One region of the Sporomusa sp. 246TCP1 genome, then DNA from elsewhere that is predicted to be linked to it. Evidence: riboswitches for the same ligand, from Rfam matches in the RefSeq annotation. Region 1 holds a riboswitch; each other region holds the start of a gene.
What was found. A riboswitch is a leader RNA that binds a small molecule or an ion and turns the genes downstream of it on or off. The one in region 1 is predicted to bind cobalamin.

Region 1 (7,905 bases):
TCGGAGTAACTACCGGGTGGGGGTTCCAGAATTCAAACTAACAGTGGATAGGGACAGAATGAAATTTTTTAATACCTCGGTGCAGGATGTTAAGGAAGCGTTTTCCGGTGCTATTAGTGGTAAGAAAGCCGGTGTACTACCAAATGACAGCCAAAATAACGGGCGGGATACAGATATTATTGTCCGGCTCAAGGGCAGTGATAGTTTTAAACTCTCAGACCTGACAAGTATTCCGGTTAAAGCTGATAATAAAACAGTATTTCTTGGTGATGTGGCTCATATTGAAGAAACGGTTGGGCCTACTGGTATTACCCGGATTAATAAGCAGCGCTCTGTCATTGTACAAGCCAATGTAACTGATCGACCGTTAAACGAAGTGGTGCAAGAACTGGAAAGTTTGATTAAACAAGACGGGTTGTCTGAGGGCGTGACCTACCGTTTGGGCGGTCAGGCGGCTAATATGGGGAGCAGCTATGGCGAAATTATCCAGGCGTTACTCTTGTCCCTGCTGTTGGTGTATATGCTGTTGGCTGTACTGTATGAATCGGCGTTTACCCCCATGATACGAATGCTATCATTACCGCTAGGTTTAATAGGAAGCTTGTTATTGCTCCTATTTACCAATAATACCATCAATATCTATTCGCTTATCGGTTTTTTGGTCATGGATGGTTTGGTAGCTAAAAATGGCACGTTGCTGCTTGATTATACCCTGACGCTAATGGGGCGGGGGATGAGCGCCTATGAGGCGTTGGTGGAAGCAGGCAAGACCCGCCTGAAACCCATCTTTATGACCACCCTTACCATGATTGTGGGGATGCTGCCAACTGCTCTGTCTTTAAGTGAAGGATCAGAGACAAGAGTTAGTATGGCCTGGGTAATCATTGGCGGGTTGTTGTCATCTACAGTATTTACGTTGCTTGTTATCCCGATTGTTTTCTTGTTTTTTGAACACTATCCTGTACGGACCTGGTTTGTAGGCGCGCTCGGCTATGTAAAAAGATGGACAGGTTATTAAGATTACTGCCGGTGGTGAGGCCGGGAAAAAGAGGCTTTTAAAGAAGCTTTTATTGATTATTGAGAGGGGTTTTTCCATTGAAGAAACAATGTCTTGTCAAGTCAGTTTTATGGAAGAAAGTGTGTTTAGGACTGTTACTTGCCAACAGCGTATATTTTCCTGTTAGTAGTTGTTTGGCGGCAATAACCGATGAAACAGAAAAATTTACGTTAGATTCAGTGGTGGTTACGGCACAACGAAGTGAAACCAGGGATTTGAATACACCGGCGGCAGTAACGGTAATTACTGCCGAAGAACTGAAAGAAACCGGCGCGGTAAATGTTTTTGATGCGTTAGAACATACCATTGGCTTTAACAGTATGTCCTATGGACCGGCAGGTACTGACTATGGCATGTCTCCCAGCAGAACGATGATTCGCGGTCTTGACAAGGGGACTTTGGTTTTGGTCAACGGTGCCCCAATCAATTTATTGAATTATAATGGGTCTGGCGGAATTCCGCTGGAAGCAGTCGAGAAAGTTGAAATTATTAAAGGGGCAGGGTCTACACTGTATGGTTCGGAAGCATTAGCCGGTGTAGTAAACATTATCACCAAAAAACCGGGGGGCAAGCAGCAAAGTACTGTGGGTATCTCGGGTGGCAACTATAGTAAAAACTGGTCTGTAAGTTCAGACCTTGGCAACAGCGCTATTTATCTTAAACGGGAATATATTGCCGCTGTTGACAGGACTTCAAGAGAAAATATCACTAATAAATCGACTAATGCCGCAATCCAGCCTTATGGCTTATATAAAGGCACTAAAGATAGTTTTTATTATACAACCCAGTTAGGTGATGAACTGAATTTTAACTGGTCTTATACCCATACAAACTAACCGTCCGCGGTTCAATGTGAATGGTTCGAACTACATGTTATATAAATATGATGATATACGTAATAATCTAAATCTAATCTATGATAGTAAAAACAATAATGTTAAATCGGTGCTATCTTTTAACAAAAGATATTCATTTGGTGATAAATATACCTATTCAACCGGAAAGTGGGCTATTAGTGAACGATATAACATGTATGGTCTAAATTGGGATACCCAAAAAACATGGCAGTTAAGAAATGACCTTGACACATTGATTGCCGGAGTTACGTTAGCGCAAGAGCATTATAATGACCCTTCTACTGATGCTGCGGCTATTCGTAAAAATGCTTTGCGCAATAGTCTTGCTGTATATGGGTCCTATACCTATGCAGTTAATCCTAAGTTTAGTACAACACTAGGATTGCGGGGGCATTTTATTGATGATTATGCGACAACCGAAAATGTCTTTTTACCGCAAATCCAGACACTTTACAAAATAAATGACAATACTTCCTGGTATACTAATATTGGCAAGTCCTTTCAGATGCCGGCGCTCAACCAGTATTTTTCAAAGCAAGATGCTGATTTTAACCGCTTAAAACCCCAACAAGGCTGGAACTATGAAACCGGGCTAAAAAAGATAATTGATCAAAGCCAGTCTTTTAAATTAGCAGTCTATCATATGGATATCAAAGATCAGTTTGTTTGGAAAAAGAATGCCGACAATACCGACTATATGACTAACGCGGGGGATTTTCGCAATACGGGTATTGAAGCAGAATATGTAAAAATTCTTAATGACAATTGGAAATATAATATAGGCTTCAGTTATTCTAACCCTGAGAACAATGAAAATGGCTCATGGGAACAATGTAATAGTAGGATACAAACAACCACCGGGGTTACATACAATAAAGAAAAATGGCTGGCTAACCTTAATTTTTTATTTTTAGGTGATCGCGAAGAAAGTTACTACAGAATTAATGGCGCCATCAGTGATATTCCGGATCGCATACAACTAAATGCCATAATTAATTTTCATCCGGAATATAATCAATCAGTTATTTTGAATTTATATAATATACTTGACCGTGATAATTCTGTAAATAAATATGAGAACTTGGATTTACCGTTTAACTGGACGTTAAGTTACAATTATAATTTTTAAATAGTGTAATGAAAATCATTTGACAATACCTGCCAAAGAGTGATAAAATTAATAACAATTAAATATAGTTGAGTCAGGTGCCCATATGGGCTTAATAGGGAAGACCGGTGTAACACCGGCGCGGTCCCGCCACTGTAATGGGGAGTGAATCCAAGAATATGCCACTGGGACGAGAGTCTTGGGAAGGTTTGGACGAGCTATGATCCAGAGCCAGGAGAACTGCCTGTCTAAAGATCGCCGTTTTACCCACGAGTGATGGGGAGGAGATTACAGTTGCATCTGCTTATTTGGAGTCATTCCAAGTAAGTTATGTTGTTTTGCTAAATTTACTCCTGGCCATAGACCAGGAGTTTCTATTTGGTTTTATGCTGTAGAATCCTCCCGGCTGCCCACGGTAGCCGGGAGTTTCTTATTAGTGTCATTCTTCTAAACTCCTTCATGTTTGCGGGCCTATTATGGCCCGCGCTTTTTTTACTTTGCGGACTAAACAGTTATATAAGTTAATGGCAGCGGTATATGACACTGCTTATTGTGATAGTGTAACAGGAGAGGGTAATGGATTATGCATATACATGGTTGAGTATACCAACTCCCATGGCCTTTGCAGAATTAGAGGAGTTGGTAGTAAAATATGGTGATGAATAAACGGGCGACAACAGTCGGTAAGCGTGGCTATAGCTGCACTATGCCGGGAGTTTGGCGGGCTGTCTCGCATAATGAAGGGGCTGTGGTTATTTATCATAGTCCGCAGGCATGCGGACATATTTGCCGGGAAATGGATTTGGGGATGCATTTCCGCTTGTTGGCAGAGCAAAAATTTAGTCCGGAGCAGTATTCTGCTCCGTTGGTAATTAGCGGCTTACAGGAAGAACATTCAATTTTCGGTGGAGCCGGACTGCTGAGAGAATGCATTGAGCATGTTGCGGCAAAATACCAGCCTAAGTATATCATGATTGCCAATTCCTGCGTAGCTGGCGTGATTGGTGACGATACAGCATCTGTGGCCAGTGAGGCGGAAGCGGCTCTGGGAATACCGATTCTGTCAGTACCTTGTTACGGATATTTGGATGGCGATTATTACACTGGTTTTTATCATGCAGGTAAGATACTTGCTGAGCGATTTATGATTCCCCGGCCCAAGGTGATTAATACGGTAACCTTATTAGGAGACCGCGGGGGACCCAACGGGCCTGATGTAGCAGAAATTAAACGATTGCTCAGCTATTTTGGTTTAAAGGTGTATTGCCATTTTCCCGCCTTTGCGTCGATGGAAGATATAAGGCGGGTACCGTTTTCTGCTATGACTGTACCGCTTAGTGGCACCCTGTTGTCTTATCCCTGGATTCGTAAACTGGGAATAGACTTGGTCGGTATGCTTGGTGTACCGTTTTTTGACGGTGATTATCCGGCAGGGTGGCAGGCGACAATTCAGTGGTTAAGAGACCTTGGCCGTTTTTTACAGCAGGAACAACAAGCAGCCGCAGCTATTGAAATGGAACAGCAACGGTTAAACAGCCATGTTACAGAGTGCAATACAATACTGAAGGACAAACAAGTTGTCCTGAGTGTTGGCCGACCACTGATTTATTTTGATGCTACCTGGGTTTTGGAGTTATTTTCATTATATGGGATAACTGTGGCCGGCATTGTTGTGCTAAATGAAATACTCACACCAGAGCAAGAGCATGATTTACTACAGAAACTGCACCGGCAAACCGTCATCCCATGCTATTTTCAGCTAGAGGGTAAAGCAGTGTTAGCAGCAGCAGATATTGTTGTCACTACCCATGAGTTGGCTGATATACACACAAAGCAGCTATATCTTCCTTTATTACCTTTGGCAGGCGTGAGTGGCATTATAACGCTGATGACCAAACTGGTACGCCTCGCGCAACGTCATGACAAGCGGGGAGGGCTTATGTATGTGTAAGAATCAATGGAAAGATACGCGCACACTGGTGGAGTCCTGCGCGCTTACAGGTTCTGCCGCTTTCTTTGCCGGTATTCCTGATGCGATATTAGTGGCTAATGGCCCGATGTGGTGCTATTATTATGCGCTTCGTCATCTGGAAAAGCAGTGTCCGGCAATCAGTTCACAATTTTACTGTACGCAAGCTGATAATCATGCTGTTGTCTATGGCACAGAAGAATGTTTGCAGGAAACCCTGGATACAATTCGCCGCCAGACTTGTCCAGCCATCATACTGATTGAAAACAGTTGCTCGGTCAGCTTGATTGGTGATGATATTGCCGGTATTGCCAGGCAGGCCAAACTGGACTGTCCGGTGGTTTGTGTGGATAGCGGCGGGCTAGTCGGCGGGTTTGGTGCAGGCTACCGTGTCGCTGCCAAAGCTTATCTGGAGCAAATGCCGCTCAACCAGCCAGGCAGTGTTCAGCCGAATGCTGTTAATCTGCTGGGAGGCACGATTGGTTATTATAATGGTGCTAATGATGTCGAGGAACTAAAACGTATGCTCACGCTGGCAGGCTATCAAGTGTTGGCTTGCCCGGGAGCAGGTAGCAGTACGCAGGAAATATCCAATATGACTAAGGCAGCACTCAATATTGTTGTGCATGAGGAGTTAGGCCAGGATTTGGCTAAAACCCTACAGGAGCAGTATGGTATGCCCTATGTATCGCTGCCACTGCCTTATGGTTTGCAGGGTTCATTTTCTTGGCTAAAAAATATTAGTCGGAATTTACCATTGGTCTGCTTTGATTTATCTAAGGCTCAAAAGGAAGTCAGTGTCAGGGAATGGAAGCTGCAGGCAGCTACGCTGGAAATGCAGCGTATATGGGGCGATCTGTGGTTTGAAAAGACGCTTGTTGCTGCACCAGCTTCGGTTGCTGTAGCTATGGCCGAAGCTATTCGTACTGAGTGGCTGGATACAGGCTGGCTAACGGTAGTAACCTATGACCGACGACCATCTTATTCTGGAACCGGCTGTATTGATACTTTCCTGGCGGCTGATGGCGACAGTCAGCTCATAGAGCAGCAATTAGCGGCATTGAAGGGTGGCTTGCTACTGGGCAGCAGTAATGAAAAAGCCATACTGCTGCAACAATCAGTAACAGAGGTAGTTTGTCAGAATATTTCGTTGCCGGTATATGATGAAATCAATCTTAGCGACCAGCCCTGCATGGGTTTTCGCGGGTCCTGCCATATGACAGAACGTCTCTGGAATCAGTATATTGCTCATTGTCAACAGCGAAGTTGAAATAGATGGGTATAACCTTATGTTGCAAATGTGTAGACAATACAAGCAGGAGGAGAAAAGGATATGTGTAAATATGTTCCAAAAAATTGGCCGGTAGATACCACTAACCAGTCAGAACAAGTAAGTAACTCTGCCAAGCGCGTTTACTTGCATAATAGTACCGCGCAGGTAACTGCTTCACAGTATCAGGAGGGGTGTTTTAAGGCAAGACAGATGGCTTATCTTGGAAAAAAATGTTGGATATGAATGCAGAGGTCTTGCACATTCTGTCCGGTATTTTACTAATAAAGCGAGGTCTACTATTATGTCAGAAACCAAAGGCATGATTATTGTAAATACGGGAGCCGGCAAGGGAAAAACGACTGCTGCCTTGGGGGTGGGGATGCGAGCGTGGGGACAGGGACTTAAGGTATTGGTTTTACAATTCATCAAGGGCGGCTGGGAATATGGTGAATTACAGGCTGCCGGGAGAATGGGAGATAATTTTGTCATCCGTCAATTGGGCGAAGGTTTTGTGACAAATACAACCGGAGATGGCAGAACTGATCACCAAGCGGCTGCCGAACAAGCGCTCCATGACGCGAGAACAGAAATCATGTCCGGTAAATGGGACATGATTATCCTGGATGAAATCAATTATGCAATTATGTTCGGACTGGTTCCGGTGAACGAAGTAATTCAGTTGCTGGAAACTAAGCCACAGTCCTTGCACTTGGTGCTAACCGGACGTGATGCGCGGCGGGAAATCATGGACAAGGCAGATTTGGTAACTGTAATGGAAGAAATTAAACATCCTTATAAAACGGGAGTGATGGCGCAAAAGGGTATCGAATTCTAAAGACACTACAAGTTGCTGTGCGTAGAATGCCAGCATGCCCTGGTTTGCTTAAAACTGATTATAGACATACAAAAATATATATTATATAATTACATATGTTGAGTCAAGAAGACTCAAGACGAGAAATCAATGATTCTGTGCTTATATTTAATACTACTATCAGCCATGAAGGTTGTAAAACTCTGCGCAAGCAGTGTTTCAATTTTTGTGGCTTTTTTATATTTTCATATCTAACTATGAAAGGACAGGACTGGTGTGAGAGATATAATTTATATAAATAGAAAAATATTACAATTTACTTTTAGTATATTTCTGTTGTCGATCATTGTTTTTTTTATGGCAAGATTATCACCGGGAGACCCTTTGATGTCTTATTATGGAGAAGGCGTTGAAAGAATGACTACTACGCAAAAGGTGCAGGCAATGGAAAATCTCGGACTAAACGGCCCGCTATATAAACAATATAGCAGCTGGTTAGCCAATGCCGTTCAGGGCGAATTTGGTATATCTTATAAATATAAACAAAATGTTACGACCGTAATTGGAGATGTCTATAAAAATACAATTGTTCTGGGTGGACTGGGTTATGTATTGACTTTTTTATTTGCGCTCTTGTTAGGCATTTTTTGCACCTTACACGAAGATACACTCATCGATAGGATCATCTGCAAGGTAGGTGTTGTAACAACCTGTATTCCATCATTTTGGGTATCCTTAGTACTCATTTTGATTTTTGGCATTAATTTAGGAATGTTACCTTCAAGTGGTGCTTATGCAATGGGACAAGCAAATAATCTTGTAAGCAG
Region 2 (7,905 bases), 1.4 Mb from region 1:
TTCTCGCGATATTGTCCAGGGAAAGACGGTCCAATTCATAGTCCGCATCAGGTTCTGCCGGAATACGTTGTCCGTCAATCAGAATCGTTGAGTAACGGGAATCAAAGCCGCGGATGGACAGAGCGCGGCGACCGCCACTGCGATTGATAGCCACGCCCGGCAAAGAATCAATGATTTCTCTTAAGGTATGGGCGTTTCGCGACTGAATTTCTGCGGCGGTAATGATGTCAACTGCATTCGGGACAGCTTTTGTGTCTAGTGGTGTTTTAGTCGCGGTTACAATGACTTCAGGTAAGGGGAAGGATTCCAACTCGGTGCATGCCGCCTGACTGGAAGGCATTAAGGCGATCATTGGTGCAAGGAATATTATCAGCTTTTTTCTCATTGCGTTTTCTCCTTTTTCTTTTTTTGTACATGTTATCAAACCTTGGTCAGTCGCGCCGATACCATTCGCCCTGTAGTCCTGATATTACACCGTTTTGCTCGTTTATGCTCAATGGTTGAAAACCTGCAGCAGTTAAAGCCGCTTTGATGCGGCTTTTGGGCATTAAAATACGCAGACCGGCAAGGTGACTAGACAGCCAACCGACAATGGACTCCTTAGGAGCTGTGTAATCATCACTTACGTCGTGGCTGACAAGGTATAAGTACGCACCGGAAAGCGCTGCCGCGGAAATTTTTGTAACCAATTCATCCAGAGCGTCGCCGCCAAAATCAAGAACGCCGGAAACAATCAGCAGATGATAGCCGCAACCGATGTCGTCGCAGGTAAAATCTCCTTGGATGATAGAGAAGCGATCTTCTAAGTGTTCTTCTGCTATGTGCCCGGCCGGAATATCGGCTACGGACGGATGTTCAAAGATAACTCCGGTTGCCTGGGGATGTTCTTTGCCGAACTCTAGCGCCATCCGCCCCGATCCGCCACCCAAATCAAGAAGGTGAAGGGGTGTTGATTTGGGAAAAATATTCTGTGCGGATTTAAGAAATGACTGGACCCTTCCGGTAAGAATTTCTGTTGCCGATAGGCGGGCTAATTCCCGGAAATTATAAAAGGCATGTCCTTGATCCTGTTGACAGGGTGCAGCAGCACCGTGACGCACCAATTCCTCGACTTGTTCCAAGCTGGTTTTTTTTTCCCAAAAGAGAAAATATTCGCCTAGGTATAAAGAACTGTTTTTATCAAGATATAATTGCGCTTCCGGCGAGTTTCTGAAAAGATTGTGTTCCTTTTTTAACAGGCCGATTGAGCTTAATGCCGTCAAAAAAAAGTCCATGTTTTGTGGGTCACACTGGGTGTGTTGTGCAATTTCACTGGCAGATGATGGCTTTTGGAGATAGGAACATACCCCCAGGCGAATTGCCGCAAACAGTAACTGCGCTTCTTTGTGTTGCTGAATCAAACGGTAAAAGATCGTGGGGCTGTACTCGGGAAAATCCATTGTTTATGCCTCCTTTAAAATAATTAGCCTGATGTTTTTTGTATGCCAGGTATCCAAAAAGAGCAAAAAAAAGTTGCCGGCCCGTTAAGCTGACCGACAACTTGGCATGCGTGGATAAAGAAAAGCCGACTTGGGTTGCAAGCCGGGAATATAACAAAAACACATGTCAATCCCCTTCCTATCGCTCGTAGGTCAAAACGGTGATTATCAGATAGGCAGTTCTCCTGGCTTTGGCTCTTTGCTTACTCAAACCTTCCCAGAACATTCATTCCAGTGGTATATTTTTGAGTTCGCTCCCCATTACAGTGGCGTGACCGCGCCGGTATTGCACCGGTCTTCTCTATTATGCCTGTGTAGGCACCTATCCTTGCTTTATGCAATTTATTATTATTTTAACAGTAGCACACAGGATTGTCAACCAGGGTTACAATTAAACAAATAATTGGCATATCCATCCAGGTGGACAGATCTTATTAGTTACAGGTGGGCATGGTTTTTTTTTCTTTAAGTGATAGCTGAATTCTTGGCGGATCTTCGCCGATAATTCAGGCGTGAACGTCTCGGAAATTTGCCCGGTGTGGTATAATATGAAGAGCAACACACTCTGGGCCATAAGGAGACTTAGCCATGACCTCAAGGCAGATTCATCTTGTTTTTGACACCAAGATTGGCGGCACCAAACCGGTGACCGTTGTCGATAACGGCCATAAATGCCCCTTCTGTTGTCGCGACAAACTTGAGGGCATCATCGCCGAAGACGGGCCGATACTCCTAATTGTCAACAAATATCCGGTGCTCCGGGACACCTTCCAGACCGTCCTCATCGAAACCGATGACTGCGCATCCGAACTGTCGCTCTATCCAAAGGACCATCTCCACCGGGTCATCCGCTTTGGCATTGAGAAATGGCTGGACATGATCGCCGGCGGCGAATTTGCCACGGTCCTGTTCTTCAAAAACCACGGCCCCAGCTCGGGCGGCTCCATTCGCCACCCCCATATGCAGATCATCGGTCTCCGCCACCTCGACTACACCGCCAACATCCCCCCGGCCAGCCTCGAAGGCATCGTCATCAGCCGCGACGGCGGCGTTGAACTCACCATCGCCGACAAGCCGCTGGTCGGTTTCATTGAACTCAACATTAAGCTTGCCGACCTCGGGTACCTCGACCGCCTGGCCGACTACCTGCAGATCTGTGCCCACTACTTCCTCCACCACTTCAACCGCCAATGCAACAGCTACAACATCTTTTTTTATCATATAGGCGGCCAGATAACCGCCAAAGTCATGCCCCGGTTCGTTACCTCGCCCATCTACGTCGGCTACGCCATACCCCAGCTGTCCACCCGCATTCCTGACGTTGCCGCTGACCTCAAGCGAATATACGGATTATAATTTCGGATGAATGATATTTGTAGTTTCGTAATTATGTGGGAATAATTTCAACTGAGAATAATATCTTAAGGTGATTATTAATAATCAGGCATTTTATTCAGTAGCTATATTGGTTTATTTGCCATAGGATAAAGAGACCATTTTTTATCTCAAAAAAGGTGAATTTGCAAGGTTGCGGATCGCCTCTACCAATCGAATCTGGAAAGGAATTAAACCCGCGAACTTTGCGGGTTTTTTTGCTGTGTTTTTTGAAAGGTTTCGGATAGTTTCACCATATTAATATTACATAAAATAGAAAATATGGAATTTAGACAAAGGATTTGTCTAATTTAGGGAGAATAATATAATGAGTCAAAGAACCGTCACCTGACTCTACATATACGTGAGACAGTTACTAGAATGTCATAAATATGTGCAAAGTGAACAGAAAAATCCTATCGTTGCAGATAATTATTGTCAATAGGGAACAGAGGTTTTCGACTGAATAAATTGAAATTTTATAATATTAATAGTTGTTTAAATAGCTATTAATCTAAATTACAGCGATTTTCTGCAGAAAGCGCAATAATTGGTACGACATTACATCAAAAGGAGCAAATGATGACTACAATTAAGATTCCTTATGGTAAAAAAATTTTGGAAGCTTATGTAGCAGAAGAGCAACTTGAAGCGGTTTTGGAATCGCGCGCTCATCACTATAGACCGGAAGCTACAGAAGCCGACCTTGTAAAGCAGGCGCTTGAAAATCCTATCGGCTCGAAACGTCTGCGTGATTTAGCTAAGGGATGTCGTAAAGTTGTTATTATTGCGAGTGACCATACCCGGCCAGTTCCAACGAAAATTATGGCACCGCAAATGCTTGCGGAAATTAGAAACGGCAATCCGGATGCAGATATCACATTTCTGGTTGCTACCGGATTTCATCGCGCTAGCACGCAGGAAGAACTTTTGCACAAATTCGGCGAAGAAATAATGAGAAACGAGAAGATCGTAATTCACAATTGCTGGGATCAGGATGCTTTGGTCGATGTGGGTAAACTGCCTTCCGGCGGTGCGTTGGTGATTAACAAACTGGCAATGGAGGCAGACTTATTGGTTTCGGAAGGGTTTATTGAACCACATTTGTTTGCAGGTTTTTCCGGTGGACGAAAAAGTGTCTTGCCAGGTATCGTCAGCGGTGTAACCGTTATGTCTAACCACTGTGCCAAATTTATTGCTCATGAAAAAGCACGAGTGGGAATACTTGATGGCAACCCGATTCATACTGATATGCTGTATGCCGCTCAGCAGGCCAAATTGGCATTTATCCTAAATGTGGTCATCGATGCTGACAAGCGGATCATTAAAGCTTTTGCCGGTGACAGGGAGCAAGCCCACATAGCCGGTTGTAAATTTGTCAGCGGGCTGGCCAAAGCAGAAGCAAAACCGGCCAATATTGTTATTACTTCGAATGGTGGGTATCCACTGGATCAAAATATTTATCAACTTGTGAAAGGCTTGTCTTCTGCGGAGGCTACTTGTAAACCAGACGGTGTTATTATTATTTGCGCCGCTTGTAACGACGGGCATGGCGGAGATACCTTTTTTAAATGGTTTCAGGATGCGCCGGGAGGGGCCAGGGAGATCATGGATAAAATCATGAAAATTCCGCCAGAGTCAACCATTCCTGATCAGTGGGCAGCTCAAATTATCGCGCGTGTCCTGTTAAAGCATACCGTTATTTTAGTAACTGATCAGTGTGATCATCAGATAGCCAAAACTATAGGTATGAAGACTGCTTATACCTTAGAGGAAGCTTTGAAGACTGCTGGATTGATTGCCGGTCCGCAGTCCAAAGTTACGGTCATTCCTGACGGTGTAGCAGTCATATTGTAAAAAAAAATTACATTTAACAGATCAAAAAATTTAGGGGGCGAGATCTTGGCCATTGACGCAATCATGTTGAATTCGGCAGATAATGTTGCAACAGCAGTTCAAATACTAAAGGCAGGGCAAAAGGCAGATGTCCGTTTGGGACATGACATTCGACAGATCCTTATCGGTGAGGACATTCCTTACGGTCATAAATTTGCCGTTCATTCTATCCCTAAGGGACAAGATATAATGAAATACGGAGAAGTTATTGGACGGGCTACGCAGGAAATTCGTGAAGGGCATCATGCCCATACTCAAAATATTGAAAGTTTGCGAGGCCGTGGTGATTTGCAGGGGGAGGCTTAATTATGAATTTCATGGGTTATCGTCGCGCTAACGGTTCGGTAGGGACACGAAATTATGTCGGCATTTTATCAGCAGTAGTATGCGTTAACGAGGTAGTAGAGGCTATTGCCAGTAAGGTACAGGGGGCGGTTCGTTTTACGCACCATCAGGGTTGCTGCCAGACCCCCCTGGATATCGGGCGTGTCAATCATACTCTAATCGGGCTGGGGAGTAATCCTAATCTGCAATCCGTAATCATTGTCAGCCTAGGGTGTGAAAGTACCGACCTATCAGCAGTTATTGAAGGCATCAAGGCCAGCGGCAAACGCGTGGAGCATCTAATTGTCCAGGAAATCGGCGGCGCGGCGCGGACCACGGCGGAGGGAGTGCTCCTGGCTCAAGATATGGTACGGGAGGCGTCGTTACAGCAACGGGAAGTTTTTCCGATCAGCGAGCTGGTTTTAGGTATGAAGTGTGGCAGTTCGGATACTACATCCGGGTTGGTGCCCAATCCGGCCATTGGGGTGGCATCAGATCTATTGGTAGAGGCCGGTGGAACATCCGTATTAGGTGAAGTTACCGAATTCATTGGCGCTGAACATATTTTGGCCAGACATGCCGCTAACGAGCAAGTGGCGCAAAGTATTTTGAATCTAGTTTCCCGCATGGAGAAACGGGCTATGGCAGTAGGCGAAGACATTCGGGGTGGGCAGCCTACTGGTGGCAATATTAAAGGAGGCCTTACCACTATTGAAGAAAAGTCTCTGGGTGCTATTGCCAAGGCCGGGTCGGCGCCTATTCAGGCAGTATATGAGTATGGTGTACGACCGCAGGTCAGAGGGCTGGTTGTTATGGACTCGCCGGGACGGGAGCCAGAAATTCTTACTGGTTTGGCAGCTGCTGGCTGCAATGTAATTGCGTTTGCTACCGGACGGGGGGCACCGCAGGGATTCCCCTTTGTGCCTGTACTGAAAATTACCGGCAGCCGTACTGCGGCTGAGAAAATGAGCGACCATATTGACATGAATCTAAGCGCGGTGATCGACGGGGGAGACACCATTCCCGATGCCGGACGGCGTGTTCTGGAGGAATTGGTATGTGTCGCATCCGGTGGCATGACCAAAGCAGAAATATCCGGTTATACCAATTCAATGGATATCTTTATGTGGGGGCCGGTTATTTGATCTGAGTGGGAGGTGATGACAAAGAAGGGATAATAACAAAGTTTTATATACTCCAGGATATGCTCTTTATATGCAGTATTGGACTTAGGGGTACTATTGCTGAGGCTGGTTTGCAAATATCAGACCGGCAATTGTATCCGTAAGAATTCACCATATAATGAAACTGGAGGAATGATCATGGGTAGTATTATCGCGCTAGTCGTTGGAATCGTCGTGCTACTTTGGCTGATTATCAAGACCAAGATTCAGGCTTTTCCGGCACTAATTTTTACTTCAATTCTAGTTGGGCTGATGGCCGGGCTGTCGACCGCCGACACAATGAAGGCTGTATCAGGTGGCTTTGGCGGAACTTTAGGCAGTATTGGTATTGTAATTGGTTTTGGCTGCATTATGGGGAAATTCCTTGAAAAAAGTGGTGCAGCCAAAAAAATGGCGCTCACTATCCTAAGGATGGTTGGAGTAAAAAATGCGGATGTGGCGCTTGGCCTGTCAGGGTTACTTGTCGGTATACCTGTATTCTGTGACTCGGGTTTTGTTATTCTTTCTGAGCTTGCCAAGGAGTTTTCACGCATAACCAAAAGATCTATGGTGGGATTAGGCGGAATGCTCGGCATGGGATTATATATTACTCACTTTTTGGTGCCGCCGACCCCCGGACCTTTGGCTGTAGCTGGTTTCTTCAAAGTAGATCTTGGCATTATGATTTTGTGTGGCATTTTATTGTCAATTCCACTATTTCTAATCTCTATTGCGTACTTCCGGTATGTTGAAAAACAATTCCCGGTATTAATTCCGGAAAAAAGTTTGGAAGACCTCAGTATTAGTGGTGAGCAAAAACAGACTCTTGAAAATATAATTGCCAAACATAAATCCATGGAGGAACTGACTGGGAAAGATTTTAAGGAGATAGCATCAAGTGAACAACTTCCTGGAATGATGCTATCATTTGCTCCCATTGTGATACCTGTTCTGTTAATATTGGCCAATACCATTTCCAGCGCCTTAAAGATTGGTGGCACTGCCGGCAGTATTATTGGAATATTGGGTAACCCCATTGTTGCAGTATTTATTGCGGTTTTATTGTCCGTATACGGTTTGTGCGCCACTCTCACAAGAGATGAAGCCCAGAAGATAATGGAAAAATCGCTCGCTGACGCAGGACTTATTATTCTTGTAACAGGTGCGGGCGGTGCACTGGGAAATGTAATTCGAGTGACAAATATTGGTGATATTATCGCCAAAGGGATTGTTGATTTGAGCATTCCTGTTATATTGGTACCGTTGCTGCTGGGTGCTCTTTTGCGGATTCCGCAAGGTTCCGGCACTGTTGCCATGATTACTGGGGGGTCTATTCTGGCTCCGATGTTGTCCACGCTTGGTTTGGAACCAGTTATTGCGGCGTTATGCCTATGCAGCACATCTATGTTTATTTCCTATCCAAATGACAGTTATTTTTGGGTTGTTACCCGGTTTAGCGGCATGGATGTTAAGACAAGCCTCAAATCATGGTCGGTCGGTAGTGCGATTATACCGGTATGTGCTTCTATTATTCTCATAGTTGTTAATGCCTTTCTGTGAATAGGAAGTACTAAATAATAAAAATAACATAAAGCATCATCTCGTTTTAGAGATGATGCTTTATGTTATAAACCAATATAAACAAACTTAGTATTGAGGGAGATGGTATT
Region 3 (7,905 bases), 200 kb from region 1:
GCACCATCATGTAAGTAGAGGTTTACAGTGCCGCCATCGCTATTGTCTACCACACCTATTAAAGAAGATGCCGCACTGCCAAGGCCCAGCTTTACAGTACCCTCTTTCAAAAGGTAAATATTACCTTTAATTGTTACGTCCCCGCCGTTGGCATCAGTAGAAGTATTATTCATACCCATATTGAAGGTGCCTGCAGCGATGCTCAGAGCATTGAATTTGTCTTCTGTGCTTTCCGGCGTAACGATACTGCCGCTGGCAATAGTAATCTTGTTATTTTTGCTGCCGTACATATCCACGCCAGTACCTTTAACAGCAATATCGACTTTGCCGGTGACCGTTACTTCACCGCCGGTGCTGTCATCGTACATGTAGATACCTTTGGCCTGATATACAGGAGTTCCAGAACCGCTCTTCTGCGCAGCAGAAACTCCATAAGCGCCATCACCTTCTCCACTGCCTTTCATAGTAAGATCACCGTTAACGGTTAATTTTGATCCGCCATTGTAAATGTGAACACCATACGCATTGCCAGCCGCAGAGTCCTTGGCACTAACATTAACATTTCCGTTAATAATAGCTTCGCCGCCGTTATTGACAAAGATGCCAGCTGCAGTTTTACCTGACGAGGTGCTCTTAGTTGTCAGACTGCCAGCCGTCAAATTAAGTTTTTTGTTTGTATAGATACCAATAGCCTGATTGCTTGCATCTGTAGTTGAAGCAGTTATACTTAGCGATTTCCCGGCGCCGTTAATAATGATGTCATTTCCATTACCCAAAATACCTGCAACCGCTTTGTTATAACCGATGTTGCCGTCAGTAACATCGCCATCATCAACGGTTATAGTACTGTCCTTGGTAAAAGCATAAGCGCCGTCCTTCAAGACTCCGCCATTTACATATTCAGTATCTTTAATGCCGGTCAGGCTGGTGGTAAATGCGGTAGTAACTTGTTCCGCAGGTGGCTGTGGTGTATTGCTTGCATAACTGCCCTGACCATTTGTCTGACTAAAAGTTACACCACCTACGTATTTAGCAGCAGATTGTGCAGTCAAGCCTTCAGCAATTTCGACTTTGCCGGTCAGATTACGCTCACCGGTCGTGTAAGCATTGTAATAGAGCTTATTTGCTAATGCATTCAGAACATTATCCTGAATTGTGCCGGTGCTCATATTAGCGTCATAATCAGTTCGCAGCGTAATATTACTTCCTGAAGCAGCATTACCAATTTTCACAGCTCCACCAAGAATTGTTGTCGGAGTAGCTGCATCGTGATTATACAAAACTGTAGTATATCCGTTATAGTTATCAATCGTAAGATCACGGCTGGCTGCTTTTTGGGCAATCACGCCGGCATTACTAACGCTTATCCCACCTGTTAGTTTCGTAATGCGACTGACTCCGTTGTTGCCAACATCTTCATTGTCTTGGGTATATCTGGTATTATTGGCAGTATTCGTCCACAAAGCGCCGTTCTGCAGCCACATAGTAACGGTACCACCATTATCAACAATACCGTTAAGATAAGAGTCTGCAGTTGTCAGTCCAAGATTTACTGAACCTGTACTCAGCGCAAAAATATCGCCATCCAACTTTACGGCATTAGTGCCTGGGGTTGTTCCAACTGACCCCGTATTCAGGTTAATGGTTCCTAGATAGGAAGCAAGGGTATAGTAACCATAATTTTTTCCTGCCGGTACTTTTATACTGCCACCTTTGATAGTTATTGTACTGTCCTTTGCTGCCGTTGCAGCGCCATTGCCGTAAATTGCCATATCAACGTTACCATTGACAGTAATAGCACTTTTTTCAACCGAGGTGTAAAGCCCGGCACTATTAAACCGCGAAATAACATTCTTGGTATTAAGACCCACGCCGTAAGCGCCCGTAGAAGCATCGCCAATTTTCAAATTACCATTTATAATGATTTCCGATTTTTGATCAGCAGCAGTAGACTTTTCGCCCCAACGGTCAGTCTTGGTAACAGCAACTGCATGCCCTCCTTGTCCCCCTTGCATGGAAATGTTCGTATCAGCATTTATTGTGATGATACTGCTCTTATCCTGAGCAGTGTCATTCCAGATAGCATTTGTTACAGTTTCACCATCTTTATAAGCAACTGTATTAATATTCAATGTGCCGGCATTTATAGTGACGTTTTTCCCATTACCGGCATATACACCTGAGGGAGTGCCTGCATAGTTTGTTACGTTCAGAGTAAGCGTTTTGTCCTTGGCGCCTGAACTGCTTTCAGCATTGATAGTAAGGTCCCTGCCGTTGCAGCCATAAACAGCAGCCAGTACGTTAGTGGTTTTATCGCCCAACTGATTCGTGCCCAAGCCGATGACTGCATCCTTTTTGAAAGTAAAAACGTTGTAGAGATTATTGGCAATTGTTTCCGTACCAAGATAATAGGCATTCATTTCATCCGCAGCACCTGTGCCGCTTATTTTTGTGGTATAATTCGCAGTTGCGTCCGCGAGATTGCCGGCCTTGACAATATTATCTGTAGCACCAGTAACGACATCTGTTTTTATAGTGTCAAAGCCATTTATGTTAGCGTCACCCAGACTGGTCAGTCCACTTGAAGTCATATTGAACTCTATTGGTGTTGTTTGACCGTCCAAATAAACTAATATCTTATTCCCGCTGACAAACCACAGACGATGCGGTGTACTTTCCACATCAACACCCCAGGCATAACCCGGAACATTGTCGACGTCAATGATCTTCTGCCAGTTGTCCGGAGAGGATGACAGCAAATTACTTACCGTTGTGCGATAAACAGCTCCGTTCATACCTGCCCAGCTGTTATCATAGTTACCTGTAAAAACATAGGCAAAGCCATCAGGAGATACCGAAACACTCCTATACTCCCCTTTTAAGGCCACTGCGCCTTTATAAGTAACTTTTTCAGCCACAGGCGTACCGGTTTCGTCCAGCCTGACATAGTGCAGCGCGGTTTCGGCGTTGGCTTTTCCGCCACCGTTCTGATAGCCGCCGCTGCTGGCCGTCAGCAGTACGTTATTATATTCTTCCATGTCCATCGTGTTTTTGCCGACTCTGGTATAGTCTTTATATTCCAGGCTGCCATCGACAGCAATCGTATAATGAATGACAAAACTGTCGGCATAAGTATCATTGCCCCCTTGAGGATTACAGGTAAACAGCGCGTATAGTTCATTACCTCTTCCAACAAGCCCTTCGCCGTGATAAGCAGTTGACGCGCTATAGCCTGCGGTAGCATTTTTTACCGCATCAGGCACTTCATAAACATGCGATTGTTGATAGTTCTTTGCAGAATCAGCAACAATCAATTTACCGTAGTCGTAGCCTGTTGCAAAGAGATAATGCCCTTTATAGGCAACCGCATGAATATTGGGCTCGGCAGTCAAATCAGTGGAGGCAATAACCGATTTCCAGTTTCCTTCCGGATCAACAACCAAGCTCTGCTTGCCGTTTTCTGTCCTTTGTCGAATAAAAATGCGTACCTGTCCGTTGTCATCAATGATACTGAAGCTTTGCGCATCGGCGTTAATGCCGCTGTCAATTTTCACCTGTCCCTGAGCATCAACGGTAGCTTCTACTCTGGAGCCCGTAATCGTGCCTACCTGCCCGGCAGCAGTACCGCCATACGAATACGTCGTGACAACACCCAGGTCGGCCGCCAAAACCGGCATTGTAAATAAATAACCGCCAAGAAGCGCGGTTGTGACGCGTAAGGCTAATGCGCGGTTGACTTTACGCCTGTTTAAATAACACTTCATATATTTACACCTCCATTAAACCCTCGAACAACTTAAAAGTCATAATGTGCGTTTACAAAGAAAGTTCTTCCTGCCAAAGGATATTCAGGATTAACACTGATATTCTTGTCAGAATAGTCGCGATAGCTGATTTTCAAATCACTGGCAGCGTCAAAAACGTCATTACAGCCGACAGTAATCTGCCAGTCTTTGGTTGGTTTGAACTTGACGCCTAGGTCAAACGTTGTTAAAGCGCTGATCGGAGCGCCGCTTTCATAAGCATAATGCCCGCCCCGTTTGTCTTTAACTGCATTGGTAAACATCTCGTCACGGTATTTGAGTTCGGCATAAATATCGAATTTATCCGACGGTTTATTCGTAAGCCGCAAGCCGGTCTGCCATTCCGGCTGATACGTGGCCCAGATGTCTTTATAACCCTGGGTGTACTCCGAACCGTAATCCGCATAGGCGCTGTCCTGGCGCTGTAACTTGCTCTTGGTATAAGTGGCGTAAAGATTGAGGTCAAATTTTTTCCAGGAATAGTTGTTCTGCATTTCAAGTCCATACACTTTACCCTTGTTGTCATTGAAATAACACCAATAATCATAACCGCGGCGGGAAAGCTGCAGCATACTATCCGAGTCCCGCCAGAAATAAGTCAAGGTCAGGCAGGAGGTTTCGGACCCAAACCACTTATTTCGCCAAAGGCCGCTTAGATCAAACTGCTTCCCTTCCTCCGGCAGCGGATAGGCGGTGCCGCTGGCGTTCTTGTCCTTAGGCGGTGGCAAGATTCCGGCACCATCACCTGCAATTTCATAGAGATTCAGCAGTCGGTAATAAGTGCCGCCAGTTACCCGCATTGAAAAGTTTTCATTAAAATCATTTTTAACAGCCAATTGCCAGGTAGTTTTACCATTAGACTGAGTTTCTTCCTTTTGCACCCAGCTGTGACCACTTGTTTTGTCACGATGGCTTTTTCCAAGAATTTCAGATCGGTTGTATCTGATGCTTGGAGTCAATTGCCAGGTGCCTTCTTTGTCCAGCCTAACTGTGTCCTGCAATTGGATATTAAACAATTCCTGCTCATAATAACTGCGGAATGAATCATAATTGCTATTTGCTGTTTTTAGATTCGAGCCGTCAACATCCATTTTTTCTTTCGAATAGCTGACTAAAAATTCTATCAGGTTATTATCATTAAGCTTGTAACTTCCATCAATTTTTTCACCCCAGCGCGTACTGTCATAAGTGCTCCAGGCGCGAAGAGGGGTAGACCAATAGTAGAAATAAGGATTTTTAATTTTCTCAACCCGGTAATTTTTGTCCTGATCAAGATAATTCAAAGACCAGCCCCATTCCAGATTGCCCGCCTGCGCTCTGCGGCTAACCTGCAGTTCCTTACTGTCGATAGTCTGACGTTTGCCTTCCGCAAGATTAATGTCCGCCAGATCCGTTTTAGCTCCCGGATCATATGCATTGGCAATAGATCCTTCAGGCCACAGATTATTCGGCAAATGCCTGTCAACTTTCTTGTAGCTGCCTTTAATCATCCAGTGATCATCCTGCCATTTGATGATAGCGTCCGTATTTTTAAAGTCATTGTATTTACGGTAACGAGTACTATCTTCGCCATATGATTCCGCGGCAAAGTTAGTGTATTTAAAATCGCCGCCGCTTTGTTCTCTGTTCAGACCAAATAGTAATGAGCCTGTGCTTAAAGGAGACGTAAATTCCAGGGCAGAGTTTCTTCCTCCGTAGGAGCTTATGCCGATCTCAGCGCTAACATCAGTCTTTTCAGGCTTTTTGGTAACAATATTGATAACTCCCCCCATATAAGTACCGCCAAACCTTACAGGAATGTAACCGCGATATACCTCTATCCTTTCGACATTTCTTACGGGAATAGCCGAAATATCAACGGCAGCGTCACCGCCAAGATTTGTCAAAACGCCGTCAACAAAAACTCCTACTTGTGCGGCAGTGGAACCGCGTACGCTGACGGTAGTGTACTGCCCTTTGCCGTTGACTTCGCGCACAAAAATTCCCGGAACCTGTTTTAGCATTTCAGGCAAGTCTTTTTGCTCGCCGGAAAACGTTTCAGGTTTAATGACCGTCACCGTTCCAGGAGACAACTTGCTCTCCCAGTCCGGTCTTTTGGCTTCAACAGTAATAGTTTCCAATTTAAACTCTTTCATATTATCCTGGTCTTCCTGAGTGGCATATGATGTCTGTGTCAGCATAAGGCACCCCAAAGCTATAGCTGCTTCCAGCTTTTTATTTCTTTTTAAAATACTTAAATATGCCAAGCAATCACAACCTTTCATTCTACAGATAGCAACCTGCTGCTAAATTTACAAATTTCCAATAAAAAAACTCCCTTTTCAGGAGTTAAGCTTTATTACGCCAGCGGCCAGATGATGTATTCGGTCACTTGCAGTAATCTCCTCCCTGTCGCACGCAGGTACAAATGGCGATTGTCAGACAGGCAGTTCTCCTGGCTTAGGATCATCGCGTCTCCAAACCTTCCCGGAACAATTAGCTCCAGTGGTATTTCTTGGCATTGCTCCCCATTACAGTGGCGTGACCGCGCCGGCCTTTAACCGGTCTTCCCTATTAAGCTCTAAATAGCACCTGTACCCATATTATTTTATTTAATTCCTTGTTTACACTTGGTTCCAAATTCAATATAACTTTCCAGGACATCAATAATTAATTTCTCTTGCAAACTGCCATCGTCATCTAAATTGTTCTCAATGGAATCTCTGAGGATATGCTTGATCTGATCATCATTATAGCCACAAGCTAACATTTTTTTGGTTAGCTCTTCAATTTTTTTGTGTTTCATAAATCCCCCCCTCGTAGTGCTTAATTGTTCAAGATCGCATTGCCACCTTGAGTAAGCACTTGGGCTATTCAATATTACTTTTTTTTAAACACTGCATAATTAGGCGTGCCAACGGTATTGTTTTTAAGGTGCCAATATTTACTAATTAGTTCAGTCCGGGAACTTGTCCCCGTTTTGGCAAGCAGGTTTTTTACATGTGATTTCACGGTTTCAAAGCCAATCCTGAGTATTTCACTGATTTCTTTATTTGTTTTTCCAGCTGCGATTGCCTGGAGAATATCTTTTTCCCGTAACGTAAACGTCGTCCCATCGGCTAAGTTAATTTCATCACTGGCGCTATAGTCAAAAACCACCATAATATATGCCTGCTTGTCTAAATAAAACGAAAAACAACTAAAACTGATGGTATCGCGCTGATGATTTAACATATCGCTATAATTAGACAAACTCGTTTCTTTTGCTTTAACCATAGCCATAAAACGTCGGCAAACGCTTTTGAATTGTTGAAATAGTCCGGGAGTGATGTTTTTGAACACCTGTTTTGCCTTTTCATTTGAATAAATATTTTCCAATTTATGGTTTAAAATGCAGATTCCCTGATTATCCTGATGAAAAGCTTCCCAATAGTTTGACCAATACATCGTTTTCCCTCAATTTTCACCGTTATATTTGCCACCAATCCTAAAATTGGGGTAAAGACGTTAGAATGGATAATTGTAATGTTAAACTCCAATGTATCCGGATTTGCATGAAAAAAGCTCCCGATTTCAACGGGAGCGCATACGTCATACTGTCAATAGAAATACAACCTTTCTACTTACAGGTTTCGTAATCTCCTCCCTATCGTTCGTAGGTCAAACGGCGATTCTTAGACAGGCAGTTCTCCTGGCTCCGGATCTTTGCTCACCCGCGTCTTCCCAAAGCTATGCTCCAGTGACATCTATGCGGATTTACTCCCCGTTACAGTGGCGGGACCGCGCCGGTTTTTTCACCGGTCTTCCCTTTTAAGCCCTACATGTTGTTATGAAAATACTCATCTTTGCGTTTGCGTCTGAATATTTTCAGCAACCTCTCGTCAGGCACCTATCCCAGCAATATTTTCTTTTTGTTTTGAGTTACTTGCATTATTTTCTAATGTTAAGGAGATTAATTGCTTTTAAGCATACACACTATGCAGTTCCTTTTTTTAGATTAGACTATTTGGTTTGAAACGTAAATCCCTCACCTGAGGATATTTTGTGAAATTTCTTAATCATTTATATTTTATTTACACATATTCTCCTGGTTTCACATTAGCCTCAACTCCCCCTTCTTAGC

Region 2: it holds a riboswitch for cobalamin, as region 1 does, so the genes downstream of both, AC1ECB_RS16230 (methyltransferase family protein) here and AC1ECB_RS09980 (nitrogenase component 1) in region 1, are expected to answer to the same signal.
Region 3: it holds a riboswitch for cobalamin, as region 1 does, so the genes downstream of both, AC1ECB_RS10720 (TonB-dependent receptor plug domain-containing protein) here and AC1ECB_RS09980 (nitrogenase component 1) in region 1, are expected to answer to the same signal.

The regions. Positions count from the first base shown of each region.
Region 1 is NZ_CM170492.1:2,015,124-2,023,028, reverse strand. It holds gene AC1ECB_RS09995 (efflux RND transporter permease subunit) at 1-1,018, shown strand, start outside; gene AC1ECB_RS09990 (TonB-dependent receptor plug domain-containing protein) at 1,096-1,893, shown strand; gene AC1ECB_RS09985 (TonB-dependent receptor domain-containing protein) at 1,910-3,043, shown strand; cobalamin riboswitch at 3,102-3,284, shown strand; gene AC1ECB_RS09980 (nitrogenase component 1) at 3,675-4,973, shown strand; gene AC1ECB_RS09975 (nitrogenase component 1) at 4,966-6,261, shown strand; gene AC1ECB_RS09970 (hypothetical protein) at 6,325-6,507, shown strand; gene cobO (cob(I)yrinic acid a,c-diamide adenosyltransferase) at 6,485-7,099, shown strand; gene AC1ECB_RS09960 (ABC transporter permease) at 7,355-7,905, shown strand, end outside.
Region 2 is NZ_CM170492.1:3,415,800-3,423,704, reverse strand. It holds gene AC1ECB_RS16235 (TonB-dependent receptor plug domain-containing protein) at 1-385, opposite strand, end outside; gene AC1ECB_RS16230 (methyltransferase family protein) at 432-1,439, opposite strand; cobalamin riboswitch at 1,637-1,819, opposite strand; gene AC1ECB_RS16225 (DUF4931 domain-containing protein) at 2,067-2,834, shown strand; gene larA (nickel-dependent lactate racemase) at 3,432-4,709, shown strand; gene AC1ECB_RS16215 (UxaA family hydrolase) at 4,755-5,054, shown strand; gene AC1ECB_RS16210 (UxaA family hydrolase) at 5,057-6,217, shown strand; gene AC1ECB_RS16205 (GntP family permease) at 6,395-7,795, shown strand.
Region 3 is NZ_CM170492.1:2,215,140-2,223,044, forward strand. It holds gene AC1ECB_RS10715 (beta strand repeat-containing protein) at 1-3,764, opposite strand, end outside; gene AC1ECB_RS10720 (TonB-dependent receptor plug domain-containing protein) at 3,797-6,049, opposite strand; cobalamin riboswitch at 6,211-6,393, opposite strand; gene AC1ECB_RS10725 (hypothetical protein) at 6,391-6,588, opposite strand; gene AC1ECB_RS10730 (response regulator transcription factor) at 6,663-7,229, opposite strand; cobalamin riboswitch at 7,447-7,640, opposite strand.